4 regions of the Paenibacillus sp. GL_099_B genome follow, and region 4 is predicted to be linked to each of the others. Evidence: predicted binding sites of a transcription regulator. Region 4 holds the regulator's gene; each other region holds the start of a gene.

Region 1 (8,132 bases), 1.8 Mb from region 4:
TGGAAATGGGCAAGTTGGATTCCTGGATTGCTGTGGTCATTATTAGTCGTGAGTTTGCGGTTACTGGCTTGCGTCAGATTGCATTATTGGATGGTTCGGTTGTTGCGGCAAGTGCCTGGGGCAAACTGAAGACCGTCGTGCAAATTGTGGCGATTGTGCTGCTGTTGTTGAATAATTTCCCGTTCTCATTCACGGGTATTCACATGGACGTTATCGCCGTTTGGGCTGCAGCGATTATTACGATTTGGTCAGGCATTGATTACTTTATCAAAAACAAAAATTTGCTTCATTTATCAAAAGCGTAACGTTTTTAAGGTTAAATGGGGAAGCATGAAGAAATCATTTGTACGAAGGGCAATAGGAAATTATCCTATTGCCCTTTGATCACTCACCACGTGTACAGGAGGATGCTGAATGAAGGCAGAAATCATTGCAGTTGGCACAGAATTGTTGCTTGGACAAATTGTGAATACCAATGCCAGATATCTATCCCGTGAATTGGCTGCGATCGGGATTGATGTATATTTCCAAACGGTGGTTGGTGATAATCTAAATCGACTTAGTGACGCCATTCGCATCGCTCAGGGTCGTGCAGACGTCATTTTATTTTCTGGGGGCATCGGTCCTACACAGGATGACCTGACCAAGGATGCGATTGCGGCGGTCTTGAACCGCAAGCTACATATAGATCGAATGGCCATGGACAAAATCGAGAGCTTCTTCCGAGATCGCAATGTAGACATGACCGAAAACAATCGTCGTCAGGCGATCGTTATAGAAGGCGGGACACCGCTGGCGAACGAAACAGGCCTTGCCGCAGGAAATGCAATTTCCGACAATGGCAAGCATTATGTAGTGATGCCTGGACCACCGAAAGAGCTAATTCCTATGTTTGAACAGGAAGTTAAGCCTTGGTTGTTCCAGCATGTACTGACAGAAGAAATGCCGATCTACTCGAAAATGCTGAAGTTTGCAGGAATTGGCGAATCGGCATTGGAAGACCGACTCCTTGATCTGATTGATACACAGACAGATCCTACCATTGCTCCTTATGCAAGTGAGGGAGAAGTTACGGTACGTGTATCTACAAAGGCTCCAAGTGAGAGTGAGGCAAAGCTGAAGCTGGATGTAATGGAAGTTCAGATTCGGGAACGATTGCCAGAGCATCTCTACGCGAACGAGGATGTGCCTATAGAGTACACAATTGTTACCATGATGTCTGATATGGGTTTGACCCTTAGCGCGGCTGAGAGCTGCACAGGAGGGCTCGTCATGCAGAGTCTGACATCAGTTCCTGGCAGTGCGTCGATGCTTAAGGGCGGAATTGTATGTTACTCCAATGAAATTAAAGAAAAGCTGCTCCATGTGCCGCATTCCTATCTGGAAGGTGAAGATGCACCGGGCGCAGTGAGTCCGGAAGTCGCCAAAGTGTTGGCAGAGCAGATTCGCATGATTGGGGATGCCGACTTCGGTCTGTCAGTGACAGGTGTAGCGGGACCTGGTTATTCCGAACGCAAACCGCCAGGACTTGTCTTCATCGCTCTGGCCCAACGTGGTAAAGAGACAGAAATTCATGAACTGCGCATTAATGGCAATCGGGAGACGGTTCGGATCCGTTCAGCGAAAGCGATTCTTTACCGTTTGTGGCGCAAGCTTGTGGAGATGGACTAGTCACAGTTCGGATTGCATTTGCCATGGCAAACAAGTATAATAAAGGAAGACGGAAGAACCGTAGAATCAGGCTCTACAGCCTTGTTTACGGTTCTTTTTTCTGTTTAATGGAAAGTTTCCTTGAGGAAGAGGCGCCTCGGCCTTTGCAAAAAAAACGAATGTATGTTCGAAAAAAAGCTTGGCAAACGTGTTAAAACAAGGTATCATTATCTTATAAACAGTAAAGGGTGTGAGCTTATTGTCAGACCGTCGTGCCGCGCTTGATATGGCGCTCCGTCAAATAGAGAAGCAATTTGGTAAAGGATCCATCATGAAACTGGGTGAGTCGACTCACATGAATGTGGAAATTATACCCAGCGGTTCCTTGGCTTTGGATATTGCATTAGGAACAGGCGGCTTGCCTAAAGGCCGTATTGTTGAAATATATGGACCTGAATCTTCTGGTAAAACAACCGTAGCATTGCATGCTATCGCTGAAGTACAAAGAGTGGGTGGACAAGCTGCATTTATCGATGCCGAGCATGCTCTTGACCCACAATACGCAAGCAAACTTGGTGTTAACATTGACGAATTGCTTCTGTCTCAGCCAGATACGGGTGAGCAAGGGCTTGAAATTGCAGAAGCTCTTGTACGTAGTGGTGCTGTGGATATTGTCGTTATTGACTCTGTGGCTGCATTGGTACCAAAAGCAGAAATCGAAGGCGAAATGGGTGATTCCCATGTCGGTTTGCAAGCGCGTCTGATGTCTCAGGCACTGCGTAAACTGTCTGGTGCAATCAGTAAATCCAAAACGATCGCGATCTTTATCAACCAACTTCGTGAAAAGGTCGGGGTTATGTTTGGTAACCCAGAAACAACACCAGGTGGTCGTGCCCTGAAATTTTATTCCACGGTACGTCTGGATGTACGCCGTATTGAGAGTATCAAATCAGGAAATGACATGATTGGTAACCGTACGCGTATTAAAGTGGTGAAAAACAAAGTAGCACCTCCGTTTAAACAAGCGGAAGTGGATATCATGTACGGTGAGGGTATTTCGAGAGAAGGCAGTATCATTGACATTGGTACAGAGCTGGACATCGTCAATAAAAGTGGTGCATGGTACTCATACGAAGGTGAGCGTTTAGGACAAGGCCGTGAGAACGCGAAGCAGTTCATGAAAGAGCATAAAGATATTGCTGAAATCATTGAACAAAAAATTCGTGTAGCCAGTAACTTGACTACTGCAGTTCCTGCGCCAACTAGCGAAGAGCAACAAAAAGAAGCAGCAGAAGAACAAGAACTATTTGAAATTAACGAGTAACCCTCCCTTGTAGGAAGGGCCCTAGAGGGCGTTGCCCTCTGAACTCCCAAAGCTTGTCTGATTGAGCTTGGCTCGATCTAGCTTGGGGTATGGTGTGTGCGCTCGCGCTGTCCAACAGCCTCTGTCCGAATGGGCAGGGGCTGTTGGCACGTTTACTGTTAGGGAGAGGCCGGATATTGTTTCCGGCCTTTTGTATTAGCGTCTGATGTCTCTATGAAGATACGCTAAACGTATTCAGTGTAGCTGTGTTATCTCCGTCGGAGATGTGCTAATCGTATCCGAGGAAGTCTTTTAATTTGCTATGTACTTGTCAGTTAGGCCGTGCAGTTCACAGACACACAAAATGACATGGAAGGGGAGACCGAAATGGATCAACATGAAGATGATTTATATGAAGAAGCCGAGCTGGAGGGAATCTCCCAATTCCCGGATAACGAAGAACTTACCATTACACGAGTTGAACGAACGAAGAGCAGGGAAGCTCGTTACCGAATTACCTTTGGTTTATATTCGATCACGGTGCTTGAAGATGTAATGATTAAATATCGGATGACCCGGGGAAATACGTTTCTGAAAAAGGACTTGGAAGATATCATAGTAGCTGACGAGCGACAGCGGACGTATGTGCAGTCTTTGCGATTTCTGGAGCATAAACCCCGCACACGCCACGAATTAAGTCAGAAGCTTCGTCAGAAAGAGTTTGCTGCACCGTTGATTGAAGAGGCCATGGATCGGCTTGAGCGGGAGAATTTGGTCGATGACGAACTGTTTGCGAAGGAATGGACTCGTCAGCGTATGGAGGGCCAGCGGAAGGGAAAACTGTGGATAAGGCAAGAGCTGCGTCAGAAGGGCATTGCCAATGAGCTGATTGCTGAAGCACTGGAAGGTGTAAGTACGGATACGGAATTTGAGACAGCTCTAACCGCCGGACGAAAAAAATGGAATCAGGTCAAAGGAGACATCAAGGAGAAGAAACGTAAAACGCTTCCCTTCTTGATGCGACGAGGTTTTTCCATGGATATGGTGCGTCGGGTCGTGAATTGTTTAATTGAAGAAGACGAGGCGGGGGACCCCGAAGAAGACGAAGCGTTGTTATGGGATTAGCAGACTGTACTCACTATACTGCATTCTCTTGACAATTTCTTTCGTCAAATACTAAAATGGACATGAGTCTGTAAGAAATGGACAACCCTTTTTCCTTCCAAAAAAGCGGTTTCTGTTTTTTAAGATTTATACCATTCATGATTATGGGTTCGCTGGAGACGGTGAATAGTACGTGGCAACATGTACACTTGAAATGAAAATCGGCGGGGGATCGCCGTGAGTATTCGTTATTCCCAAAAATATGTTAGGCTTGAAAACTGCAAATTGACCCAAGGAATGCCTTGGAGGAACCAACGAGGAGGTGAACAGTATGAATCCTGCAATCACGATCGCTCTCGTTGCAGCCGCGCTATTCATTGGGTTCGGAGTAGGATATTTTATTCGCAAATCTCTTGCAGAAGCTAAGATCTCCAGTGCGGAAGAAGCTGCCGTACAAATCGTGGAGAACGCGAAGAAAGAGGCAGAAGCACTGAAGAAAGAAACGGTGTTGGAAGCGAAGGATGAAATCCATCGCATTCGCGCCGAAGCTGAAAAAGACACTCGTGAACGTCGGAACGAAATTCAACGACAAGAAAGACGATTGTTGCAAAAAGAAGAGTCGCTGGATAAAAAATTGGAATCACTCGAACGTAAAGAAGAGCAAGTGGCTAACAAAGAGAAACGAATTGATGAGACACAGCAGCAGATCGAGATGATCTACAAAAACCAGGTGACGGAGCTGGAGCGCATATCCAACCTCACTATGGAAGACGCACGCAGTATCATACTGTCCAACGTAGAACAGGAAGTTCGTCATGAGACGGCTCAAATGATCAAGGACATTGAACAGCAAGCGAAGGAAGAAGCGGACAAAAAGTCCCGCGAGATTATTACACTCGCCATCCAACGCTGTGCGGCTGATCACGTGGCGGAGACAACGGTATCCGTTGTTACTTTGCCAAATGAAGAAATGAAAGGCCGGATTATCGGTCGTGAAGGACGTAACATCCGTGCGCTTGAAACCCTTACCGGGATTGACCTCATTATTGATGATACGCCAGAAGCTGTTATTCTGTCGGGCTTTGACCCGATTCGTCGTGAAATCGCCCGTACTGCCCTCGAAAAACTGGTGGCTGATGGACGTATTCACCCGGCACGGATTGAAGAGATGGTGGAGAAATCCCGCAAAGAAGTGGATGAGCGTATCCGTGAATACGGTGAGCAAGCTACCTTTGAAGTGGGCGTGCATGGTCTGCATCCGGACTTAATTAAAATTCTGGGCCGGTTGAAGTTCCGTACAAGCTATGGTCAAAACGTCTTGAAACATTCGATGGAAGTCGCTTATCTGGCTGGATTGATGGCTGGCGAACTCGGAGAAGACGTAACCCTGGCAAGACGTGCAGGTCTATTGCATGACATCGGTAAAGCGCTGGATCACGAAGTGGAAGGATCACACGTCGAAATCGGCGTGGAACTAGCGAAGAAATACAAAGAACATCCGGTTGTAATCAACAGTATCGCGTCCCATCACGGGGATTGCGAAGCGACTTCGGTTATTGCCATGTTGGTTGGTGCAGCAGATGCGCTTTCCGCAGCAAGACCAGGCGCACGCCGCGAAACGCTGGAAACGTATATCAAACGACTGGAGAAGCTGGAAGAGATTTCGGAATCGTTCGAAGGTGTCGAGAAATCGTATGCAATTCAGGCCGGACGCGAAGTTCGCGTTATGGTACAGCCTGAGAAAATCGATGATGCTGAAGCATTCCGCCTCGCGCGTGACATCACGAAGATGATCGAGAACGAACTCGATTATCCGGGTCACATCAAGGTCACCGTCATCCGGGAAACCCGTGCGGTTGAATACGCAAAATAGAGCATTACGGAAAAGTGGCCGCAGTAGTGGGCCACTTTTCCTGTTGATAGCCTGTTAAAAGGCATTTTCATAATAAAATTGGTGAGCAAGAGATAGAGGTCCTGCGAAGTTTCGGATGCTTTGAAGAAGGTTCCGCTTGGTAGGGATTAAGGAGGCAGTAACATGAAAGTTTTGTTTATTGGTGATATTGTGGGGAACGTGGGGCGTAAGGCATTGAAGGAGAACCTCCCCTACCTCAAAACGAAGTATAAGCCACATGTGGTCATTGTAAATGGGGAAAATGCAGCGGCAGGCCGGGGAATCACCGGGGCAATTGCGAATGAATTTTTCAACTGGGGTGTGCATGGCATCACTCTTGGTAATCATACCTGGGACAATAAGGACATATTTGATTTTATAGATGATGAGCCACGTATGATTCGTCCTGCGAACTTTCCTCCAGGAACACCAGGGCGTGGATACACCGTAGTCAAAGGAGAAGGCAAGGAGCTAGCGATTGTCAATCTGCAAGGGCGGACGTTCCTGCCCGCTCTGGATTGTCCATTTCGCGTTGCTGATGAAATTGTGGATGAACTGCGTCAAGACCATAAATGCATTCTGGTCGATATGCATGCCGAAGCAACGTCAGAGAAGATTGCCATGGGCTGGCATCTGGATGGACGTGCATCGCTGGTCGTAGGTACACATACACATGTGCAGAGCAACGATGATCGTATTTTGCCAGGAGGAACAGCTTATTTAACTGATGCAGGCATGGTAGGGCCGCGTGACGGCATATTAGGCATGGAGCGTGAAGCGGTGCTTCGCAAGTTCTACACCCAGCTTCCGGTACGATTTGTTGTGGATGATGGCAAATGGCATTTCCACGGTGTATTTGTGGAGATTGATGAAGCCACAGGTGCTGCAACACGCATTGAAAAAATTCGTCTGATGGAGGACGAGTGGCGCATGGAATAGGGGTATTGTCCCAATTTGAAGGGAAACCCGTCTAAAAAGAAGGAATTTTTTTGCCTCCCGCGAATAACATCTATTAAGTGGAAACAAACATTCAACATTCCCAGGGAGGTACTTACCATGGATGTATTAAAAGTTTCAGCAAAGTCCAATCCTAATTCTGTAGCCGGCGCTCTTGCAGGGGTTCTTCGTGAACGTGGAAATGCTGAACTGCAGGCAATTGGAGCGGGAGCACTGAACCAAGCCATTAAAGCGGTAGCGATAGCCCGGGGATTTGTAGCACCAAGCGGAGTTGACTTGATTTGTATTCCAGCTTTTACAGACATTGTGATCGACGGCGAGGACCGAACGGCCATTAAGCTGATTGTGGAGCCCAGATAATACATGCACTTATGCATTGAACCTGTTTACGAAGTAGACAGGTTTTTTTTGCGTTTTATTACATAACATAACCGTGTAGAAGGAGAGATTGTGATGCACAACTGGCGAGTAGCCGATTTTCATTGTGATGCTTTGAGTAAAATGCTGATGAACCCTAGCCTTTCATTTGAAAATGCTTCACAACTGAATGTGAATCTGGAACGCCTGAGGGAAGGCAACATTGGTTTACAGGCCTTTGCAATCTATTTGCCCGAAGTGCTTGGCAGAGGCAAGTTTGAACATGTGATGGGGCAGTTGGACATCTACCGCAAACGAGTGGAGATAACCAAAGAACGATCTGAAGGTACACATACATTATTATGGCGGGAACAGCTTACGCAGGTAGAGCAGACGGACAGACCATGGGGGCTACTTACACTTGAAGGTGTCGATGGACTGGAAGGCAACCTCTTTTATCTGGAGTTGTGTTATCAAATGGGTGTGAGGATCGTTGGACTTACCTGGAACTATGCCAATTGGGCAGCTGATGGTGTTTTGGAGAAACGTGGGGCGGGACTAACCGAGAAGGGCAGGGAGCTGGTTCACCTTTGTAACCAAATCGGCATGCTGCTGGATGTTTCACATCTGACCGAGGAAGGTTTCTGGGAGCTTGCTGACCTTAGTGAACGCCCTTTTATCGCTTCGCATTCCAACAGTTACGCCATATGCCCGCATGTGCGTAATCTGAAAGATGATCAGATTCGGGCCATTATTGCTCGGGAAGGTCGTATCGGACTGACGTTTGTACCTTGGTTTGTGAAGCAGGAAGGCGAAGTGTGTATTGAAGATCTATTGCCTCATATTGAGCGGATATGTGCTCTGGGTGGG
Region 2 (8,132 bases), 730 kb from region 4:
ATAACGCGCAGGGCGCATGGATTGAAGGGCTTTATCATAAACATTCAGGGCTGGCTTATCCGTATCTCCGACCATTTCGCGAATACGGCGAGCCATGGCCCGAGCCTCCAGCTGGGCGGTTTCGAGCTCGGCACTCTCCAGCTCAGCAGAAGGTAGCGCATCCCCATTCTCGTCCGTGCTTTCCGTAAGATCTGGTCCTCCGCCTTGACGATCGATCAACATGAGTTCAGGTGTGTAAGCCTCATCTCCAAGCGTCTCTGCCGGGAAAGTAGCACCATAAGCTAGCTGCGCTCGTTCATCATAGGCAATCTCGGCTACCCCTTCGTTCATGAGCTGCTTGAATAACATGTTGACCGAATGGACAACTTCTGCACGACTGCGGAAGTTACGAGCAAGATCAATACGTCTTCCTGCATTCAATGAATCTCTCTCTCCGTCCACTTCCATATCCGAATTCGCTGCGTATTGACGGTACTTGTTCAGAAACAGACCGGGTTCAGCCAGACGAAAACGGTAAATACTCTGTTTTACATCACCAACCATGAATCGGTTTCCTGGATTTTCTCTGGAAATCAGTCTGACGATATCTTCCTGCACTGTATTGGTATCCTGATATTCATCCAGCAGCACTTCATCGAAACGTGCCCGATATTCCATTGCTGCATCCGAAGGCATGGACAGCTCAGGGGTTGAATCTTCATGGCGCAAAATATGAAGACAGTAATGCTCCAGGTCACTGAAATCGACCTGACCGCGCTCCTGTTTGGCCTGTCGATATCGCTCTCCAAATGTACTGACCAGGTTGGACAGTTCCTGCATTAGTGGTGCCGCCTGCTCCAGCTCCTGCCAGAAAGAAAATGCACTTCTTCCAAACAACGACCCTTTCAGGTCCGTCACGGCTTTTTTCGCAGCCTCACGCAGTTCTTTAACCTGTTCTTGTAACCCCGGGTCCGTCTGGTCCTTTTTGCAAGGCTTCAGCTTGCCAAAAGCTGCTGGCTGAAACACTTCAGGCAATCTCTCCCACGGCATGACCTCAACAGCTGACAGAAGCTCTTCGACCATTGCCAAATCTTCTTTTAATGTATCCGCATAAGGTTTCGGACCTTCCGGCTGTATCGATATACTGATCCCTTGGCGCAGCAGGCCAGCAGCACCACCCAAAGCAAGAGCGGCATCGCGCAAAATACTCTGAACCCATGCAGAATGCCCAAGTGCTTCGACACTTTCCACCTGAAAAGCAGATGCCATCTCCGCAAGCCAATGATCCGGCCAGGAATGACTGCGTGAGAAATCATACAAACGCTGCACAAGTCGATGCATGGCATCATCGTTTCGTTCCCCACTGAACCAATCCACCAATTCGCGGAATGTACTGCCTTCGTCTTCTTCCCCATACTTTTCTTCAAACAACTGCTCCAATAATTCCTGCCGCATGATTTCTGCTTCATTTTCATTCAGAATCCGGAAAGCCGGGTTTAGCGGTATTTGCTGATAATAGCGACGAATGACTTCCATACAGAATGAATGCAGTGTCGTAATGGATGCTCGCCCGAGCAATGACAGTTGTTTGCGCAGATGTTCTTCCGCAGGCTGCTCTTCAAGTGCACGTTCCAGTGCTTCACGTATCCGCTGCTTCATCTCGGCAGCAGCAGCTTTCGTAAATGTCGCAACCAGCAAACGATCTACGCTGAATCCGCGGGAAGGGTCTGCAATCTTGCGAATAATCCGTTCAACCAATACAGCCGTCTTCCCGGAACCCGCTGCAGCAGCAACCAGAATGTCTTCTCCACTCTGTGAGATGGCACTCCATTGGTCATCACTCCAGAAGCTTCCCTCCGGTTTTGGCATATTCGTCATGATGTTTCCCCTCCCTTGCCCTGAGACAGCATGTCCCAGATTTGCTGTTTGCCCGGTTTGGACAACAGATTATATTCATTACCTTCGATATTTTCATCAAATTGACAGACTGGCTTGTACGGACAAAAGGTGCATGCAACCTCCTGCTGGATACGGTAAGGTTCAATCGCGACATCCCCTTCCGTAATCCGGGTGCCAATCTCACGTATATTGCTGCGAACTGAAGCCAGCAAGGTATCCCATTGCTCTGGCGTAGCTACAGCAGCGCTACTATAAAAGCTGCCATCCGCCTTAAGTGCAACTGGAATAATAGCTGAATAGCCCTTGTCCAGGGTATTGTCCATTTGAGCGATCGCATCCCGATCCGCCAGCAGCAAGCCTTTCATTTTGAACCGTTTCAGCAGTTCTTGTCCTGCCTGCTCAGATGTCATGCCGTTCGCGGATTGAAGCAACGGGTTATGCACATGGAAATAGAGTGTTCCTCCAGGCATCGCCGATTCTCCAAGCCATTCCTCGGCAGCACTAAGCAGTACCTCCAGGTACGTAAGCATCTGTAATGACAGGCCATAATACACCTCATGCAGTTTAAGATCGGTCTGGCTGGATTTGTAATCAATGACTCGCAGCAGCAAGCCGTTTTCTCCTTCAGCCACATCCACGCGGTCGATCCGACCCACAATCTCCATCACACAGCCATTTTCCAATTCAAAACGAAGCGGCGGCAGGGGTTTACCTGGTCCAAAATCAAGCTCCAACCCAATCGGTTCAAAGCTTCCCCGTCTGGACTGTTCACCCAGAATAACCGACGCCCTGCTAACGATATCCTTCAGCTTGCGGAAGATGTAACCATACCGTTTCGTGCTTAGCAAAATCTCTCCCTGCAATTGTGGGGCAATCTGCTCCACGGTGTGCTCCGCTTCCTTCCGGCATTCTTCCGGAGACAGACTGCCCCAGCTGCGATTCTGCTCACGCAAACGTATTGCAAGCTGACTCAAGGCAGCATGGAACAATTGTCCAATATCAGGGGCTTGCAAGCGGTACAACTGGCGCTCTTTCAGCCGCAGCCCATGAGAAGCAAAATGGGAGAACGCACATGCCACAAAACGCTCCATTCGAGAGACACTCGTCCTTACCTCTGTACCATATAATCTGCGGCTGGTAGCCGTACGCAGAGGTAACGCCCGATTGCGATAAAAGACCGATCCAAGCAATTGTTTTAGCTGAGGTCTGCTCGTCTCCCTAGAGACATGCCAGTTATAGATCGCCCACCACATTTCAGGAATATCTTCTCCACGGCGCCATCTGCGCAATTGTCCGATGAGATAAGAGAGGCTCTGACCAGGATGGTTAACATAAGACCAGTGTATCTCTTCAGCATCGGTAACTGGCGGCTGGGCAAGCAATGGCTGCTCATGCAGACCGAACATCTTCCGTACATGTCGTACAATTTCCGAGGGCAGTAATGTCTTCCCTTCATCATCTGCAACGGGATAACTCAGCCATAACTGCTTGCTCGCCGCTGTCAGGGCTGTATAGATCAGAAAGCGTTCATCCAGCATTTGTCTTGTTGCTCCCGGCCCAAGCCCCAAACCTCTCTCTGTCAACAACAGCCGTTCCTGCTCGGTTAATACACCATCATCCTGAGGCACAGCAGGCAGTTCTCCGTCTACAGCACCCAGAATAAATACGTACTTAATATCCTGAAGACGTGTACGGTCCATCGATCCAACCAACACTTGATCAAGCGCTGGAGGAACAAGTCCCAGCTTCAGTTCGGTTAATCCGGTCTCCATCAGCCCGGCAAATAGATCGATATCCAGCCGTTCGGCACCCATCATATCAACCATCTGATCTAATAGATCAAGGACAGCCCCCCACATTTGACGATGTTCTCTCGAACGTTCCGGATCACCCTGGACCTTGGCTTCTGCTGACATCTGATCCAGCTTCCAAGGAATCTCGGCATCTTCCAGTAATCTGTAAAGCGCCGCACATTGGTCTTTAGCTGTCTTTGCCTTGCTCATTCGTTTCTCAAAAGCACCCAGTGGATCAACAATCACCGTACGGCATTTTTCCATTAAGGACAGCATTAGTTCCCGGCCCCGGCTGCGGACATCCTGATCGTTGTCTTCCAGGGACAGGCTGGGTACATACTTCCATGGCTTGCCATCTGTCCAGCGGTATCCGTGAATTCCGCAAGCTAATATATAATTTTCAAGCTGGTCCATATCTTCACGTGTGATGGAACCGTCCCGTGGAAGCAGCAGATCTGTTTTGACACAGCGAAACACATCCTCATAACGCCAGCGACGGCGAATGATATCGAGTGCTGAACGAATAAATTCCGATAATGGATGATGTAGTTCATTTCTTCTCCGATCCAGAAAGACAGGCACGCCATAGTCCCTGAATAGGGGCTCAGCAATGTCGGCATATGTATCCAACTGACGAACGAGCACTGCCATATCTCGGTAACGCGCACCTTCATCTTGCGCCAGACGACGCATCTCACGAAGTGCTCCTTCCATCTCAGCCCGGCGGTTCTCAGCGGCGTAAAGTCGGACACCCGCATCACGCCCCTCACTCTTCCAGCGAACTCTGCGATCAAAGCCAGCCTCCAAATGCGCCAGTCCAGGACTGCCTTCATATCTAGGCAAAACTTCCGGTTGAAGCAAGGTTGTCTCATTAAGGACACCCAGATCCTCAGCCATGCCTTTGAGGCGCGTGTAAGCACTCGCCGTGGGATGAAACAGCTCCAGTTCTCCAGGAAGTGCGCCGTGGTCGTAAACACGATCTAAAGTCAATGCAATTGTCACCGAAGAAGCTTGCAGCATAAGTCTTCCAATGACACTCATTTCCTGCGGGGTAAATCCCTGAAATCCATCGATCCAGATCTGTGCATCTTGCAGCAACGTGCTTTCTGGCAATCGCTCTGTCAGTTCAGTCAACGTGTCTTCATCATCGATATATAGTTCGGTTAACTCCTTTTCATAGTCACGGTATATAAGAAGCAAGTCATGCAGCTTGTCTCCCAAAATCGGTGCAGAAGAGGAAGTATTCCATGCGGAAAGTCCTTCTTCCAGTGATGTAGGGTCAAGTTCATAACGTTTAAACTCACTGTATAAATCATTTAAGTCTCCTATAAATCCCAGCTGACTGCCTGATGCTCCAAACAGCTTCAATTCTTCCTTACGACGCTGGAGCACTTTGTAGAGCAGCATTTTTTTTCCTTCAGCTCCAATGGGAATACGTGCAGAACCACCTGCCTCCTGCATTACCCGGTAGGCCAATCGGCGAAAACCAAGCACTTCAGCACGCATGGTACCTTTAATAGCCCCTGAAGATACCAGTGACTGTTCGGTTCGAAACGAACTTTGTTCCGGGACCAGCAGAATCAGTGGTTTACCTTGCGGTTCCTTTTGAAGCAGGGATGTGATTTCCCGGGTAATCAGCGCACTCTTGCCGCTGCCTGCCCGGCCAATAACAAAGCGTACGGACATGTTTAATCCTCCAAACCATCACGAACAGATTTTAATTCCCAGTATAACATATCTGACTTGGTTCGGAACATACGTTTGCCACTATCCGGCAATTCCAGAGAGCTTTTGCGCGAGCATAGCAAAAAGCCCGCAGCTTATGAAAACTGTGGACTCTTTGCGTAAATGTATGTTCGACTTAAATGAAAATCGCTCGATTAATTCTTTTTGCTGCGCACTTCGAAGATGGCAAATTTCAGGTAATGACCTTCGTCTACGCCCAAAATTTGCGGGTGATCCTTTCCGGCTGCTTTCCAGTCGATCAGACGCAGTACTTTGCCTGCATCTTCGGCTGCATCTGCAATGGTTTCCAGGAAGAGATCCGGACGCATGTGGTATGAACAGCTTGCGGTTACCAGATACCCGCCCTCATTCACCAGCTTCATTCCTTGCAAATTGATGTCCTTATATCCACGGCATGCGCCTTTAACTGCTGATTTCGTTTTGGCAAAGGCTGGCGGATCGAGGATAACTACATCAAATGTTTTACCACCGGATGCAAGTGCTTTGGAAGTATCCACTTTCTGTTCGCCAGCACGCGCGCGTACGTTACGCTCATCGAGGCCTTTCACCTGCTCACGCAAGTATTGGAATGCATCCGCAACGACAAATTCGACCCGTTCAGTGAAACCGTTCAGCTCTACGTTGGTTCGTGCACTTTCAATCGCATGCTCTGAGATATCAAGGCATGTTACTTTTTTGGCTCCATATTTGCAGGCGTTCAATGTGAAGCTGCCTGTATGGGAGAAACATTCCAGCACAGTGGCCCCATCCCAATAAGGGAACGTCACAACCTTGCCACTTTTATTCACAGGAAGCAACTGCTGCGTACCATCCTGTTCAGTCTGTTGGAGCGTAATACCACTCTTGTAACCCCAACCCTTCATAAGCGGTTCGATGGCTGCACGATTCTCGCGCTGGTCAAAGAAGTACCCTGTCTTCTGGCCTTCCACGATATCCACCTTAATGAGCAATCCGTTCTCCGTTACCGTGACATGACGCGGGCAATCCCCATACAATGGTCCTTTTGTCTGTTCCAAGCCTTCCAGTTCACGAATGGACACATCACTGCGTTCATAGATGCCTTCCGGCTGCATCACTTCAATTAGAGCTTGTACAATCGCTTCGCGGCAACGGTCCATGCCCAATGTGAGCAATTGAACAACAAGGATGCTGCCAAAACGGTCAACGATCAGTCCTGGCAGGAAATCAGCTTCCCCATAAACAAGACGGTATGCCTCTCCATCCTGAATAAAACGCTCCCGGTGGCGCAAGCAATCGCGGAATCGCGCTGCAAAAAACGCGGTGTCCATCTGTTCAAACTCCAAAGGTTGATATGCCACGACTCTAACTGTGATTTGAGATGCAGGATTATAGTAACCCGTCGCGAGATAGCGACCTTGGTGATTCAATACGTTGACCAGATCTCCCGGCTCGGGGTTTCCTTCAACAGAGGCAATTTCATTGTTATATATCCATGGATGTGCATGTTCAAGCCGCTTTTTGCGGCTGCGTTCCAGTGTAACTGATGGCAAGATAGATCCACTTCTTTCATAGTTAGTTGAAAAGATAGGCTTGGTGCAAAGGTGACCGCTTCGGGGATGGATTGGACTTTCGATCGCTGTTATCCCCAGATTTTTCTGATTCCCTTCTCAATAGGGAAAATCCGGGGATAAAGGCGAACGCTTCGCTTCTGCAGTTCCAATTCCATCCCCTCCGCTACGTTTGCAGAATCTCCGTATCTTTTGAATTGTGGGTGGTAATTTGGGTGACTACTGCGGTGATGGATCAGACTTTCGATCGCTGTTACGTCGTTGTACAGATGAATCTCAAATTCCACACTTGCCACTGCGATGACAGAACAACCTTCCGATCGCTGTTACCCTCAGATTTTTTTGATTCCTTTTTCACTATAGGAAAAATCCGAGGATAAAGGCGAGCGCTTCGCTTCTTCAGGTTTTTTCTGCCCTCTTCGTTATCGTGTGAATCTTTAGATCAACTCTATGACCGTAAACGCTTCGCTTCTTCAGTTCCAATTCCAATTCCATCCCCTCCGCTGCGTTTGCAGAATCTCCGTATCTTTTGAATTGGGGGCGATAATTTGGGTGACCGTTATGGTGACTTACCGATCTTTCAAATGCTATTGACTCCAGAATCCCGTTAGCCTGTCATGGTTGTCCTTATTTACTCATAGGATGAAAATAAGGATATGCACGGAAGGAATGATGTTAACTCATGTTCAGAGATGTTGTGCTGCCCCTATTATATGGGCTTCTTATCTTTTTTGGTGGGATGAAGCTGATGGAAACAGCCTTACAGCGGATGGCCGGGCCCATGCTGGCTGGATGGCTGAGCCGGGCTACCTCTGCTCCCTGGAAAGGCATGGCTTTCAGCGCGGGCGCTACAGCCCTGCTGCAAAGCAGTACCGCCGTTACCGTACTAACCATTGGACTGGCGAACGCCAGATTAATTACCTACGGACGCACACTTGGTATTATTCTCGGCACCAACATCGGGACGTGTCTAACCACCGAGCTGGTCGGGCTGCAGATCGGACGGGTTTCCCTGCCTCTGCTTGCCTTGTCCCTGACAGGCTGGGCCGTCTTTGTTGTGCTTGGTGAACGAAATCAGTTCGCTCCTGAACGCACACGCCGGACACTGTTTACCATACAATACAGCTTTCTCACGTCAGCCGGATTTGCACTCGTCATGACAGGCATTCAAGTGATGCAATCCATT
Region 3 (8,132 bases), 2.8 Mb from region 4:
ATATCATAAATACTTTTGACACACTCTTAAAGAGTATTTCAAAAAGTATACTTTTAGCCACACCTTTTCAATCATAGGAACGTACTAATATGGTACTGAAACACATTGTGAAATTTTGTAGTCCCTTGGGACAGTGTGAGCCTGTCTTAGAAATTCGTCTCTGTAACCGGATTCTGACTGAAGCGGACAAATTACAATCACATAAATCATGATTCCAATCGTGTACGATACAACAACTATCCATTTATGCTGTTAAATCAACGTTTTAACTTCTTTGTCAGGTCAATTTATCCTATATCGTAAGCGCAATCGTAGAATGACCATCAACACCCTAAAAAGCTATTCGTAGCAACGATTTTAACAAATTAGAAAATTTTGTAAGTTTACGATTGAAATATCAAAAAATGTAGGTAGGACAAGGGATTTCAGCGTATTTTAAAATATCAATCGTATAGTAACAGGATTATTTAAAATGATGACTTATTTAAGCAATATTTTGATTTTTTTCACGCATCTAAACAAAGTAGAACTTGATAATTGAAATTCAATAAGAAAATGAATTTATTCTTCTTCAACATTAACATTCATGTAGTCAGCCAACATTACTAGCATATCTGTTCTAACCCTGCTCATTAGTGGATTCATTTGATGTTGATATTTGCGGATTGAGTAGGAAATAAACAAATTGTCCTTGGTTCTTCTCTGTTCAATAATTTTAATGTATTGTTCTCGTAAAGCCTTCTTCAACTCATATATATCAGCGGTTATTCTATCTTGTAATGCGCTCAAATAGAATTTCAATTCTTTTTTTAAGATGACGTTGCTCTCATCTATTCTCTTCTTGTCTTCCTCTATTACATCTAAAAGTAATGGCATTTCGGCGTATTTTTTCACCAACTCCAACTCTTCAGCACTTTGTTTCATTATTCGAATATTCCTCCTTTTAGTCTAACCGCAACCAGTTTCGGTATATCAATCCACTCGTAATCGTCTTCCCATTCAACTCTTATTTTCTTCCCTATTTCATTAATATTTGAAATTATTCCGCTGACCAGTCTTATCGAATTCAAATCAAAAACTTCAAATTCAGCCTCTTCTGTATATCTATATGATATTCCTATGTTTTGATAAATATTTTCCAACTCATCTTCGTGTAAAAGAGGTTTAGTTAAATCATTATCTTTTGAACGATGTTCAATGATTCTCTCTTTATGCTGTGGAAGCATCATGCGACTCGATTCCCATATTCCATTTGCCTCAAGTTTTTTACTCATTTATAGTGACCTCCAATTTTATTTGATCTGTCTATGGCCTGCCCAGCAGAGGTAATAGAACTTGCTCTAAGTATGGCAATGTCACCATAACGATCCTTTATGTCATCCATGACCTTATCAATCGCACGTTTTTGTTCCTGATCATCAAATAAAGACAGTTGATATGTCTCGGCATTGGAGAGGTTGGACAGAGATATTCCAACTCGTCTTACAGGTTGACCGTCCCAGTGTTGACGAAAAATACGTTTAGCTATATTGCATACATCTACAGTTATATTGGTTGGATCTTGCAGTTTAACTTGTCTGTGAAATCCAGTTGGGTGATCAAAGTCAGCTCCCGATAAACTCATTGTAACTACACTACCCATTAATCCCTTTTTACGTGTACGTCTACACACTTCTGTACATATATCTTGAATGACTACTTCAATCTCCCAAGCTTCTGTATAATCCCTAGGCAGCGTCATACCGTTCCCAATATCCTTTTGTACACTATGAGTATTAATTGTTACTGGAGAGTCATCCAGTCCATTTGCTACTCTCCAAATAACCTCTCCGTTTACGCCCCATTTGCTTCTCAATTTTGACAGAGGAGTATTCGCAAGCTGTCTTATTGTTCGAATGCCCATTTTCCATAAATGTTTATCCATCCTAGACCCAATACCCCACATATCACGAATTGGTTTATCGCCTATATGCTCATGGAGCTCTTCTTTTCTTAGAAAGAATACTCCACCATCAACTTTCTTTGCGATCATGTCACAGCAAAGCTTACTCATCACTTTGTTGGTCGAAATGCCTGCTCTGGCATACACTCCCGTAGCATTGTAAATCTTGTCTTGGATCTGCCTTGCTAAATCAATTGGGTCATTTCCAAAAAGATGTAGAGATCCGGTCACGTCCGCGAAAAGCTCATCGATGCTATAGGGTTCAACTAAGTCAGTAAACTCCTCAATAATGGACATAATTTGCGTAGATACTTCAATATATTCTTGCATATGTGGCCTTACAATAATCAACTCAGGACACTTTTGAAGTGACTGCCATAATGGTTCAGCGGTTGACACGCCTTTTGCTTTAGCTAAAGGACATGCAGCAAGTATTATTCCCGAACGTCTTGCTGGATCTCCTGCAACTGCCAATGGTTTGTTTTTATATTGTGGCATTTTAGCCTTTTCAACACTGGCATAAAACGACTGCATGTCAATTAACATGATTGTCCGCTCTTTCTTCGCCATTACTATCACTCCCATAATCAAATAAGAACATTTGTTTGTATCAGTATTATAAACCGAACATGCGTTCTTTATGCAACAGGGAATTTTTGTAGTCCGTATCATTGAAAAAGTTATATAATACATTAGGTATTCTATTTCACATAACAAGGGAGTATTAAAATGAAGGACAAGTTAAAGGGGCTAGTGATCGGTATACTGATCGGATCAACCATTACAGGAGCAACGGCTTTTGCAGCTACTACTACACCAATTAAAGCAGTAATTCAGAAAGTCAGTCTCTATGTAGATGGTACTAAGAAGTCCACAACTGATGCAATAACGTACAAGAACACTACATATGTACCAGTTAGAAGTATGAGTAATGCAATTGGTGAGAAGGTTTCATTAAAAGGGGATAATCTTTATATTGGCAAGCAGCCAACTGTAAAAGTTAGCTTAGATAAAGCCTTTGACTTAGTTTACAACAAAATAAAGAAAGATGCGGATAAGTACAAACTTCATTTCATGGAGGATGGCACAAGTGAAGGGAGATATGTTATTCGTGCATATGAAAATTTCCCCGACCATATAGCTACATACGGATGGTATCATGTTGATATGAATACGGGTGCAGTATATTGGTATGATCTTGTCAATGATAAAATGATAAAGCTATAGGGTGGATTTCTCCACCCTTTCTTCTTGTAAAACTTGTCTTTTACCAACAATATTAAAACGAAAGGTTGATAACATGAATTTCTCGATTCGAGTATTACAGACAAATGCTAATTCTCAATTTGATCTACTAAAAATTTATTCTGAAGACATGGAAGAGTCAATAAAATCTCAAGCCACATTGTTTGCAAATCGAGTTAAAGGACTTGCAGCAAAATATGAGGGTGAAGATCAAACAATGGTATGGGACGAAAACCGTGAACGCTATTTTCAGCTACATAGCACGTATCCCAATTTACTGCGATCCTCAATCCTCTCTTCCGCATTAACTGAATTGGAAATGGTAATTAGAAAAATACGCAACGAGCTGATAGAGAATACAGATTTAAACATAGTTTCGCTCCAAAACAAACAGCTCAAAGGAGCAGAACTTCAGAAAGCTATACAAAGCATACTTAATGCGATCTCTGTTGAGCCTCGATTAAAATTAGAATGTTGGAGACAGCTACAGTTCATAATCGAGGTAAGAAATAGAGTCATCCATAGCGGTGGACAAATTCACCCAGTCGACTATAAAGACTTGTACATTACGATAATGGCCATTGAAGATATGAACGATAAACATATTGGACTAAGCTATTATCACGAAGTTGAACTATTAGAAAATTTCCCCACCTTTGTGTTAGATGTTTGCAATAGTATACTCAATCAAACTGTAGAAGAATTATTTAAATATCAAGATAAAAAAGGAGCACCTGAGTAATTGGGCGCTCCTTTTTTATTGAATTGTTCAATTCATTTAATATTTCTATTTAATATATGGCTTGTGTGATACTATACATGTTGAATCTCAAAATTTGGAGGGAAACATGCGAAATAATATTAGATATTTAGTTGGTTTATTTTCGGTTTTTTTATTCTTTTGTATTCTGGCTACTCCTACAAATGCAGCAAAAGGCAACACCCTTGATAATTCTTATGCACCAGAGGAAACAGCAGTGTTTTTGGATGGAAACATTAAAGTATTAAAGCAGAAAACTTATCTGGCTGATGACAACAATTTATATGTACCTGTAAAGTTACTAAATGACCTAGATAACATCAAAGTGAATTATAGTAATAGCATCAGCATAAGCTCTAACAAAGGTAGCTTTAATCTCGATAAGTCAAATTCTCAGATATATCAAAATACAACTTACATATCTTTAAAAATGTTTTTGAGTATTACGGGTTATTCAGCTAAACACATTTCAGAAGGCTTTTCGGTTTTTATTTGGAGTAATAAAGACGGTCAAACTAAGTCTAATAAAATCATCAACAACTTTACCAAGATTCCTGAAGGGGTTAAATACTATCTTGGTTCAAAAGTGTTTATGTACGATACCAACAAAACAGGATGGGTTATTGATCTTAAATACAGTGGATATTTGACTTATGTCACTATTCTCCTGAATGATGGAAAAACAATCGAAGAAACAATTCTTGAATCAGAGCCTGACTCCTTCTGTTTCTTTTTCCAGTATGAATTAATTAAGAGCGGATTCAAGGGGAAATACTACTGGGCAAATTCCAATAAACTTCCTTCTTCGAGTCCATTACATAATATCGAGAAAGTGTATTTTACTTCTTTAGATATTAAAGATGGAAACCTTGTAATTAGTGCTAATCGAGCAAATGGGAACAAGGTGACTCTAAAATTGCTTCTGCACGGATATCCATCGTCAGATATCTACAACTTCTTTTATTCTACAAATCCAAAAACGAGTTATCCAAACTGGTCTAAAAAAGCGTGGGACAATATTGCTAACAATAGTATCTCTATCGGCATGACGACAGAACAGGTACTTATGTCATGGGGCAATCCAAGCGATATAAGCACTTACAACGGTTCAAGGGTTGCAACTGAACTATGGTCATATGAGTATGACTATCTCTACTTTTATAACGGAATATTGGATTCTATTTCTACATTTTGAGTGGTCTATTAGACCACTTTTTTCATTTGAAATATGTATTTGATGCCTCTTCTTAAAGTGTAGACTAGTAGCCTGTCTTTGCTCCTTACTGACTAAACATTCTTTTTCAGATCTCAATAAATCCTGGTCGAACTTTAGATCTATTTCAAGGTGAACACATGCAATTTATTTGCGTGTTAATTATGAAAAAATGAAAAAGGATTCTATGTGAATTGGACTACTCAACAGAAGAACGAGAACTCAGATGACGAATTAAAACTATGAGAAATCAAAGTTACATTCTATCCTCTGTCCTTATAAATTTAATTTAATTTGATAACTGCCGATATAAACTTTATAAATAAGAAAGCGGTGGTTGAATGATCGAAGGTCTAAAAGAAAACTGGTTACAATTTTTGATTCCTACTTTTTCACCCTTGGTTATTATTTCAGGTATACTTTTGCTATTAGCAAACAAACATGAGAGAATTTTGTTTACTCCCAGAAGAGCACTTTATCGACAACTAACCAAAGTACTTATCTTATCAATACTCGTAACTATAATAGGTTGTTTTCTTATAAACTTAACAGCCTTTTTTCTAAATAAAGAAGATATTATAGATAGTTATTTTGATCTATTCCTTCTCTTTATCGTTTACCTTTCATTAATGCCAATAAATCTCAGATTTGCTGAGAAGAACGACATAACATACCACTGGGTTTATCTTAAGAAATATCATTACGTTCCCTTACTGATACATAAAGTGACATTTAACAATAAATTGATGCTTAAATCTTTGACATCTTCTCAAGATAAATATGATCAAGGATTTATTATCATTGAAGAAACTGCAATCCTAAACAATGAAAAAATTCACTTTATTGGACCAAAAAAAAAGAATCCATTCTGCGTAAATCGTCCAAAAAAAGAGGATCTATTATCGGCGGTTGAACAAAACAAGCCAACAACTCTTGGAGATGGTTGCCACTAGGCCTTTCATTATTATTAAGCTGATTTTTTTACTTCACATTGCTTATCTCCTAACTGTTTATTCTTTTTCAAATTCTTTAATTAATTTGACTTATCTTATCTACTTCATTATCCAAATACTATACGTAGACTCTTCTGAAGGAAAAATACTCTAATGAAGAATATACAAACACAACAAAAACCCGCCATTTAATTTGGTGGGTTTTGTTATTTAAACTATGTGAAATCAACATTTCATGTTATCCCTAAAAGTCTGAATAACATCCTTGATCATTCTTTTCTTATCTTCGTTGCTTGATAGTTTTAATCCTCTCCCAGCCGCTGCATAGAAATGATGAAGCAGTACAACACGTCGATTTCCCCAATAGTAAAGAGAATAAGCCTTATCTGCTTTGTAATCCTTAACGAGTTCCAAGGACCCTAATTGCTGATTTCTTGATACCATCTCAAGCAGAATATCACAAGAGTTACTACCATTACAGACAATCCAGCCATCTTTTGAAAGTGATTTATGTATCGTATCAAAGAGTAAAGTTAGATAATTTTTAAATTCAGGAATTGTATTAAAGAGCTTTTCAACATCTGAACTGTGTGGTTTAAACCTATGCGAGTGAAAAGGAATAAATTCTGCAGCGCAAAAATTCTCAAGTGATTTAATAACTTTTGCGCTTGTTTCTTCCTTAGTTAAACCCTGTTTAAAATCCAACCAACTTGTATATTCCCCTTCAATTAGAGATGTCGCCAATGGTGTCATTTCCCTATAATACCTACCAATCGGCACGGCAACATGTTTAAATATACCTTCCGAGTTATAGAATCTTGAATATTCCTCCCAAGTGGATAAAGCAGCTTCTTTCTCCTTGACGGTTTTGTTGGTACTCTTAGTGTCTAAATGAGGATTCAATCCCAGAGTTACAAATTTAATCTCTTTTCCTCCAGAGGCGAAAGGTACTGGAGCAATCATTTGTCCCATATACTCACTAACCAATAATGTTTCATTTTTTAAGCGAAGCGCTAAATTGAATCTGTTCACTATTTCACTGAAGTCAGAGCTCTGAATATTTATGTCACCAGTTAAGTTGTCGTCTTTAGTAAAACAAGAAATTAGATTTAGGAATTGCTTTTCCACATGGATACCCCCTATCAAAATAGATCAAACTTGCATTTTACTCGAAAACAATTATGACCAACCCAATGCATTGTTCCTTAAAAAGGCAAGCTTATCATCCACTCTCTTCATATGTTGAGACAAATTTTTTGAATAGAATATATGAGATTCGGTAAGAACATTGGTTTTGTTTTGTGTCATGCCTGTAGCTTTACTTTTATTTGAATTAATTAACATGATGGAGTTCAATTCTAATCTAGTCAGTTGTGTTACAACATTACCCTTTGAATACTTTGGAGCCCAAATAACGAATTGTATTTGTTTTGCATTTAAACTGTGTATTATTCCCCTTAACTCTTGCCCAAGATTTTGATTTTTATAATAGGGATCAATAAACACTAGGTCAGGTTTGTAGTTTTCTTTTAGCATAATATCTAGATCGTCATAGCCATCGGAATCACAAATGTACTTCAAGTTCATATGATCTCTATAACGTTCATTTAATTCTATATGTTTATTTTGATTAAGCTTTTCCCTTATTTGCATATCAAAATCTACTTCAAATTTATTTAACAATTCCAGAACTAAACTCCACGAAGATTTATAGAGCAGTTTTTTACTTTTGTCGTCTATTTGTTTCATCTGTAGCAATAAATATGGGTGTTGCCAGACTTCATTATCCCATTCAAGTTTATCACGATTCATTATTATTCTAGTAATCCCCCTATTTGCTTCAAAATAGGAAGTTTCTTTGTATGTCTTTATGTTAACATTATATTTTTCCAACGAACCATGCGTTTCAAAATAAGAAAATTTCTCTCTATTGAATGCTTCTGTTTCTACTAAACTTTCTACCAGTTCGAGCAGTACACAGTGCTTCCAAACATCAGCAAAATTCCCTGCACCTTTTGC
Region 4 (8,132 bases):
CTAATTTGATCAGCAAACGGATAAACAGTGATCCACTCCGCATGATGATTGTTATTTCCTCCCATAAGAATAACGACACCGGCTGCGATACATACATAATTACCAATAATTAATCGATCTATTTGCCATCCAAATTCCTCAATAGGGTTGAATAAGCTCCTCGATTTTTCATCTCCCCATAAATATCTCACGCATCCATCTTCAAAAGAAGAATTGTTATCGTAATAACCAGAGTAATAGGAGTAATCGCCAACTTCGATTAATGGATTGGTTACAATATCTTTTAAATACTTAATTTCAGACCAGTGATTAAATTGGTTTATATTCATTTTAATTTCCTCGCTTCTAAGTTATATTTCTGAGTAACTTAGAAGCGTGATGCGGTAGCTACATTCTTTAGTTTTTTTAGACGACGAATCATCTGAATCATCCTTCCTTTTGATATGAGGGCCATTGTAGCAATCACTTCTTTTTTTGTCAATCCTATTCTGATAAAGAGATGTCAGTAAGTAACCTCCCTCAAAGTGTATATAATGAAGAAAAAATTCAGGAAGAGTAAATATAGACAGAACACGTGTCCACCATTTGGAAGGGCGGATACATCACGTTGGAGTTATACAGGAACGGAAATAAGAATGTAAAGAGGAAGCTAGTATTCGTAGAATAAGTCTTAGCATATTAGTGTTAAGGCTTTTTATGTAGTCAATAAGAAATAGAATGGTTAATTAAATTATGATCATATCGTTGAAGCGAGAGTACGTTTTAATTGTTTGCTCTATTTTTACAGTATCTATATGTTGATAGTTTCATATAATTGCGTTATAATTCATTTATGTTTTTAGAAATTAAATTTTGAACAATTAATTGGAGATGTTAATATGGAACAAGAGAAGCAACTGGTTGCCGCACAGCGGACATTTTTTTATACAGGTCAAACTAAGTCTATTGAGTACCGTATTCGTGCTCTTCAGCAATTAAGACAGGGAATTGAGAAGTATCAGCAACGTATTCTTGACGCACTTCGTGCGGATCTAAATAAATCTGAAACAGAGGCTTATGGCTCTGAGATTCGGATCGTGTTGGGTGAACTGGATTTTGCATTGGAACATTTGGAGGAATGGGCTAAACCAAAACCTGTGCCTACAAATTCTGCTATACCTGATGGCACAAGCTTAATTTATCCTGAACCTTATGGAGTTGCTCTTATTATTGCACCATGGAACTATCCGTTCCAATTAGCTTTCGGCCCTCTAATTGGAGCCATTGCTGCGGGTAACTGTGCCATTATTAAGCCGTCTGAATTAACCCCAGCCGTATCACGTCTGACTTATGATTTGGTTCATGAGATATTTCCTAGTGAGTACCTGGCAGTTATGGAAGGGGAAGTAGAGACCAGCACAGCATTGTTGAAAGAAAAGTTTGATTATATTTTCTTTACAGGCAGTACAGGTGTTGGCCGCATTGTTATGAAGGCAGCAGCTGAGCATTTGACTCCAGTTACGTTGGAACTAGGTGGTAAGAGTCCGGTCATTGTTCATCAGGATGCGGATTTGAAGCTGGCAGCTCAGCGCATTGTTCGCGGTAAATTTCTGAATGCAGGGCAAACCTGTGTCGCTCCGGACTACTTGCTTATACACGAGGACGTACATGACAAATTATTGGAATTAATCGGCGTAGAAATTCAGGATAAATTTGGAGACGATGTGATGAAAAATGCTGATTTTCCGCACGTTGTCAACGCACGTAACTTTGATCGTTTATCGGTTTTGCTCCAAGATGGCAAAGCAATGATCGGTGGACGTTCTGAACGTGATCAGCTGCTCATTGAACCAACAGTTTTGGGGGAAGTTGATTGGAAATCCCCAGTGATGCAAGAAGAGATCTTTGGTCCAATCCTTCCTGTATTTAAGTATACCGACCTCAATCCCATGCTAGATGAGGTTGTTCGCCGTCCCAAACCACTGGCATTATATCTCTTCACTCAGGATGAGGATCTGCAGAATCAGGTTCTGAATCAAGTATCTTTTGGTGGTGGTTGTATTAATGACACATTGTCTCATATGACATCACATTATCTCCCGTTTGGCGGCGTAGGAGAAAGTGGAATGGGTTCCTACCATGGCCAACAGAGTTTTGATGTGTTTTCTCATCATAAAAGCATTCTTAAACGCAGCGAATAGTCGGCTAACGTAGAACAATATAAGTAGTATGAGAAAAAAGAGGTTGTCCCGTTTAACGGGACAACCTCTCTAAGTATCTTATTGTGAAACATCTGAACAACTTCAATACATATTAGTGAATATCACGGAAAAGGCCAATGACTTTGCCCAGGATGCTAACGTGTTTCAAACGCAACGGTTCAAAAGTCGAATTTTCCGGTTGAAGACGAATATGATCTTTCTCTTTGTAGAACGTTTTTACCGTTGCTTCATCGTCTTCAGTCATGGCTACTACGATATCGCCGTTATCTGCAGTTTGCTGCTGACGTACGATAACATAGTCTCCGTTAACAATGCCTGCTTCAACCATACTGTCTCCCACGACCGAAAGCATAAATACTTTCTGTTCGCCTACATAATGCGTAGGAAGAGGGAAGTAATCTTCGATATTTTCTGTTGCTGTGATCGGAACCCCTGCAGTAACTTTACCCACGACAGGAATGCGAGCAACGCTGTGAGCAAACTGATGTGAATGCTCTGACTCTTCCTGGCTGAGAAGTTCAATGGCTCTTGGTTTGGTTGGGTCACGTCTAATTAGACCTTTCTTCTCCAAACGATCCAGATGTCCATGTACTGTAGAGCTGGAAGCCAATCCAACAGCTTCACCAATTTCGCGTACGGAAGGAGGATACCCCTTCAACCGGACTTCATTGCGTATAAACTCCAGAATAGCCTGTTGCCTGCTGGATATCTTCGACATACCGTATCAACCCCATTTAGTAACGTTTGGGAAAATTATAACATAGAACCTCCGTTCGTACAAACATAAGTTCTAAATAAAATGCCATAAAATCAATGTTTTTTTGCAAATAAAGATGAAAATTTTCTTTGAGTCTAATCAAATACTGCAAATGACAGTTTCTATACAATAGAAGAAAGATAATAGAATGTAGGATGCAACAAAAAAAAGCGAACAATTGTTCTAAAAAGTTATTGTACAAAACAATTGTTCGTGTTATATTGATTTCAACGGATAGGAACAAACGTTTGGAGGTCGATATTTAATGAGATATTCTACTTATCAAAGTATTTACGAACCGGTGCATTCAGAAGTGGTTGAAACTAACATAAGGAATTTTAAGAAGGTTTTTGCAAAAGGTAATGTCCCAACTTGGGTCTTGAAATTAATAATCGTAAGCTTAATCATACTCGTTGGTTGCAGTACAGTATTGACTGTGTTCGCTGGCAATGAGAACGATCTGTTGCCTGGGGGGAAGATGGCAGTTTCACAAGGAGATACGCTATGGAGTATATCATTGGATCACAAACCTGAAACAATGGATACACGTGTATATATAGAAGCAATCAAGAAAGTGAATCAACTTCATTCAACTTCAATACAGGTGGGGCAAGTCTTAATACTGCCTCAATTCACAGAATAAATCTGCATATCCAAACGCGCTAATGCGTGTCAGCTTGACAAGCTGCCCTTATCATGTCAAAGTTAATGTGACTTTGTATTTTTGGAGGGGACAAGCTTGGATATAGATAGTCTGGTAGCACGTATTAATGAATTGGCCCGTAAGCAAAAATCCACTGGATTGACAGAGGAAGAGCTCGCAGAACGTGCCAAGCTTAGAGAAATTTATTTGAATAACATTCGAAGCAATTTCAGACAACAACTGGATACGATTGAAATTGTAGATGATGAGAACGATCAAGGCCACCAAGGCAAACTCAAACATTAAGGAAACCTAATGATATCATTATGATATTTAGGTTTCTTCCTGTTATCTAGAGGTTGCAAATTATAGGGGGAAATGTTGGTTTGCAGTTATGTAAGCCGATACAAAGAACATCTAAGGGGGATTCTCATGTCGCGTTCGTTCGAGAGAACGGTTCGGAAAAATTCTAAGCAGTTGAATCAGCAACGTAAAAAAAGCGGTAAACCGGTTTCCGGTACACCAGGTGAGGACGTATTTAAAGGACGCAGTCTTCTGTTTCCTATTTTTCTGATCGGACTAGCATTCCTGTACCTCTTTATGAGTACATTTCTTGTCAAAGCTCCGATGACCACTTGGGACTGGGTGACCTTGTTGCTGTATGTATTTTTGGCAGTCATCTTCATGCTCCGTCGTCCTTATGTCAAAATAGGAAGTAATCGGATTTTGACGACAAAAGGGAACCGTGAGCGCTCAATTGGAGTCGACGATATCGTGAAATTCAGAATTGAGCCAGGTACGGTTGTGATTGAGCATAATGCACGAGGTAAGAGATGGGTATTTACCAAACTACTCAATCGTTATGATACCGATGCAATAACTGAACGTCTTCTGAAATTCGCCAAAGCACATCAGATCACCGTGGAAACATACGAGAAAAAGTAATTTTGCATAAAGGGGAAGATGACCGAAATGGCGTTAAAAGCGATTTTGTTCGACCTAGATGATACTTTACTGTGGGATGAGCGCAGTGTTCGAGAGGCATTTCATGAGACTTGCTTGATCGCAGCTGAAGAGACGGGCGTTAAACCCGAAGACCTTGAAGAAGCTGTTCGTAATGAGGCACGTAATCTGTATGAGTCTTATGAAACTTTTTCGTTTACCAAAATGATTGGGATTAACCCGTTTGAAGGTCTTTGGGCTAACTTCACGGGTGGGGACCAGCCGGAGTTTCGCCAGTTGGAGCAGCTTGCACCCGCATATCGTAAAGAGTCATGGCGTCAAGGCTTGTTAAAGCTGGGTGTTGATCGTGAAGATTTTGCGGAACAACTCGCCTCACAATTTGGGGCTGAGCGGAGATCAAGACCCCATGTCTATGAAGAAACGATGGAAACGTTGAGTCATCTACAAGGGAAGTTCAAGCTTTTGCTTTTAACCAACGGCTGTCCTGCTTTACAACAAGAGAAACTTGATGGCGTTCCTGAATTGGCTCCTTTTTTTGACGAAATTATTATCTCGGGTTCGTTCGGTAAAGGGAAACCTGATCCTTCGATCTTCGAGCACGCATTGAGTAAGCTGGGAGTGCAACCTGAGGAGAGCATGATGGTTGGAGATAAGCTTACGACTGATATTCGTGGAGCATTGTCTGCAGGCATTCAGTCTGTTTGGATTAACCGTGAGAATAAAGAGAATACCGAATCGTATGTGCCTGACCATCAAATCAAGCATTTATCCGAATTGGAACGAATCATTGCTGAATTCAGTGCATCATAAATCGTATTTTTAGTGTACTACTCAAGCATTGTTAGGTTTTATGAGATGTATTTTATCCATAAAACCTAACAATGTTTTTTTGTTTTGGGACTGCTTGAACTATACCGTAATAACAAAAGATAAAATTTTTTATTAAAAGTTATTGAAATTATAGAACTGCTGATTTAAAATATAACTAACATACTAGTATGACTAGTATGCGAATGAATGCAGCGAATATCTTTTGACTTACTCGAATGAAGTGGAAGCCGGAGTTATTCGCTATTATTTTCATATCCATTGTAAGCGCTTTACATAATCGGAGGAAACCATTTAATCCTGGAAATACAACATGAAGTGGTTTGTAAGAAAATGAGGGTAAGCGTCTTAATCGATATGTATCTCTAGTGATTCACATAATTGATATCGCTTACATTTTCTGTTTTGTTTATTCTGCAGTGGGGGTGAAGTTCATCTGATTACTTGTCTTCTACAAAAAGAAGAGATGATGGGATTTGATCGAAAACGCTTTTATTTTATCAAGGTAAGATCGGAGTGAAATAACATATGGAGTCGGGAACCGCTAAAACCACGCTAACGATGACATCTTTACGTAAAGAAAGCAGGTTAAGAACAGCTGCAGCTCTGCTTCGCAAAGACTGGCAGCTGTACTCACTGTTAATTCTTCCAATTATCTATCTTATTATTTTCAAATACGGGCCGATGCTCGGTAATGTAATCGCCTTTAGACGTTTTGTACCGGGTGGCAGTATTTTTGGAGAGACGTGGGTTGGATTCAGGTATTTTCAGATGTTCATTCAAGACCCAACCTTTTGGAAAGTATTTGGAAACACACTTATGCTCGGTGGACTTGCGTTACTTTTCACCTTCCCAGTTCCGATCATTTTTGCATTGCTACTGAATGAAGTGAAAAGCAAACGTTTCAAAAAGTTTGTGCAGACCGCATCTTATCTTCCGCACTTCTTGTCCATCGTCATCGTTGCCGGAATGATTCTGCAATTAACGGCAGTTAATGGCTCGATTAACGGAATGGTTTCATTTTTTACCGGAGACAGTATTCCTTTCATGCAGCGAGCGGAATGGTTCAGAACGATCTATATCACCTCTGAGGTTTGGCAAGGTATGGGGTGGGGAGCCATTTTATATTTGGCTGCATTGACAACAATTGATGATTCTTTGTATGAGGCTGCACGGATTGATGGTGCGAACCGTTGGAAGCAAACCCTCCATATAACCATACCGGGCATTCTCCCAACTATCGTTACGCTGCTGATTTTGAACATGGGTAATTTCCTTGCGGTTGGATTTGAGAAAATCTTGCTCCTTTACAATCCGCTGATCTACGAGACATCTGACGTGATTTCTACTTATTTGTACCGGGTAGGTTTGCAGTCGAGCAATTTCAGCTATGCTACCGCCATTGGTTTGTTCGAATCCATTATTGGACTGATCCTGGTATTCTCGGTTAATGCAATATCACGCAGACTGACACAACGAAGCTTGTGGTAAAGGAGGAGCAATATGCTGGAATCAAAATCATACAAAGTATTTAAAGTTTTCAATGCCATCTTTTTGCTGCTTGTGGTGTTCATCACGCTCTATCCGTTTCTGAATGTCGTGGCCCAATCATTCAGTAGCGAGGCTTATATCAATTCAGGCAAGGTAAGTATTATCCCGAGAGGATTTAATGTAGAAACCTACAAGACCATCTCTCGCGATAGCATGTTCTGGACCAACTATAAAAACACAATTATATATACCGTTGTAGGTACGTTGATTTCCATGTTCATGACGACCATTTTCGCTTATGCCTTATCCAAGAAAAGATTGATGGGACGTAAATTTTTGACGATGTTCGCAGTGTTCACGATGTTTTTTAGTGGCGGCTTGATTCCTAACTATGTCCTGATTAACTCTCTGGGCTTCAATAATACGATGTGGGCATTGGTTGTGCCTGGTGCAATCAGCATTTATAACATGTTAATTATGAAATCATTTTTCGAAAACATGCCTGAAGAGCTTGAGGAAGCGGCAGCTATTGACGGTTTGAATACGTATGGCATTTTGTTACGGATCATTCTACCGCTGAGTAAAGCTGTCATGGCAACGATGGTTCTGTTTTACGCTGTGGGACACTGGAACTCCTGGTTTCCTGCCTTCCTGTATCTCGACAAAAAGGAACTGTTTCCCGTTACGATCTACTTGCGCAACATGATTGCAGGTGCAACTGGTGGTGTTTCGGCTGGTGCTTCAGCGGATAATCTGACTCAAATTTCTGCAAATATCAAATCGGTCACCATGGTACTCACCATTTTGCCTATTTTAACGATTTATCCATTTGTCCAAAGGTACTTTGTAACCGGTATCATGTTGGGATCTGTTAAACAGTAATCCTAACCCGATATAGTTCAACATCTTGATTGTAAGGCCAATCTAAACCACATGCAGGGGGAGAATTGAATGAAACAGAGACCACGAAAGCTGGTAGGCAAGATGGTATTGGCAACAATGATGAGTGTCGTTCTGGCAGCATGTAGCAGCGGAGCTGGTGGAGAGAAAGTCGAACCGGAATCCAAGGGAGCCATGGAATCCTATGGTGTAGGGGAGACCTTCAAAGCAGCTGAACCGTTTAATCTATCTATTCTGTACAGTGACCAACCAGCATACCCGTACAAGAAGGATTGGCTCCTGTTCCAAAAAATCACGGAAAAAACAGGAGTCACGCTCGATCCTACCATCGTTCCGATGAGTGACTATT

The links. The regulator LexA, encoded in region 4, represses DNA repair genes until DNA is damaged. The targets are predictions, from matches to a motif close to CGAACATATGTTCG.
Region 1: the regulator LexA is predicted to act here: its motif matches at 1,827-1,840, upstream of recA (recombinase RecA).
Region 2: the regulator LexA is predicted to act here: its motif matches at 5,422-5,435, upstream of addB (helicase-exonuclease AddAB subunit AddB).
Region 3: the regulator LexA is predicted to act here: its motif matches at 2,537-2,550, upstream of AC3ITG_RS07060 (DNA polymerase IV).

Annotation. Positions count from the first base shown of each region.
Region 1 covers NZ_CM174430.1:2,566,553-2,574,684, forward strand. The annotation lists gene pgsA (CDP-diacylglycerol--glycerol-3-phosphate 3-phosphatidyltransferase) at 1-305, shown strand, start outside; gene AC3ITG_RS11980 (competence/damage-inducible protein A) at 415-1,671, shown strand; gene recA (recombinase RecA) at 1,910-2,974, shown strand; gene AC3ITG_RS11990 (regulatory protein RecX) at 3,341-4,078, shown strand; gene rny (ribonuclease Y) at 4,389-5,930, shown strand; gene AC3ITG_RS12000 (TIGR00282 family metallophosphoesterase) at 6,093-6,887, shown strand; gene AC3ITG_RS12005 (stage V sporulation protein S) at 7,005-7,265, shown strand; gene AC3ITG_RS12010 (dipeptidase) at 7,359-8,132, shown strand, end outside.
Region 2 covers NZ_CM174430.1:5,067,171-5,075,302, forward strand. The annotation lists gene addA (helicase-exonuclease AddAB subunit AddA) at 1-1,857, opposite strand, end outside; gene addB (helicase-exonuclease AddAB subunit AddB) at 1,854-5,357, opposite strand; gene AC3ITG_RS23065 (class I SAM-dependent rRNA methyltransferase) at 5,552-6,928, opposite strand; gene AC3ITG_RS23070 (Na/Pi cotransporter family protein) at 7,629-8,132, shown strand, end outside.
Region 3 covers NZ_CM174430.1:1,543,840-1,551,971, reverse strand. The annotation lists gene AC3ITG_RS07070 (YhjD family protein) at 562-924, opposite strand; gene AC3ITG_RS07065 (YolD-like family protein) at 924-1,274, opposite strand; gene AC3ITG_RS07060 (DNA polymerase IV) at 1,271-2,512, opposite strand; gene AC3ITG_RS07055 (hypothetical protein) at 2,672-3,169, shown strand; gene AC3ITG_RS07050 (hypothetical protein) at 3,243-3,929, shown strand; gene AC3ITG_RS07045 (hypothetical protein) at 4,036-5,142, shown strand; gene AC3ITG_RS07040 (hypothetical protein) at 5,502-6,113, shown strand; gene AC3ITG_RS07035 (hypothetical protein) at 6,339-7,241, opposite strand; gene AC3ITG_RS07030 (hypothetical protein) at 7,293-8,132, opposite strand, start outside.
Region 4 covers NZ_CM174430.1:4,340,699-4,348,830, reverse strand. The annotation lists gene AC3ITG_RS19645 (CatB-related O-acetyltransferase) at 1-329, opposite strand, end outside; gene AC3ITG_RS19640 (aldehyde dehydrogenase) at 879-2,180, shown strand; gene lexA (transcriptional repressor LexA) at 2,293-2,919, opposite strand; gene AC3ITG_RS19630 (LysM peptidoglycan-binding domain-containing protein) at 3,224-3,601, shown strand; gene AC3ITG_RS19625 (DUF896 domain-containing protein) at 3,698-3,907, shown strand; gene AC3ITG_RS19620 (hypothetical protein) at 4,034-4,546, shown strand; gene AC3ITG_RS19615 (HAD family hydrolase) at 4,574-5,374, shown strand; gene AC3ITG_RS19610 (ABC transporter permease) at 5,954-6,883, shown strand; gene AC3ITG_RS19605 (carbohydrate ABC transporter permease) at 6,896-7,765, shown strand; gene AC3ITG_RS19600 (ABC transporter substrate-binding protein) at 7,835-8,132, shown strand, end outside.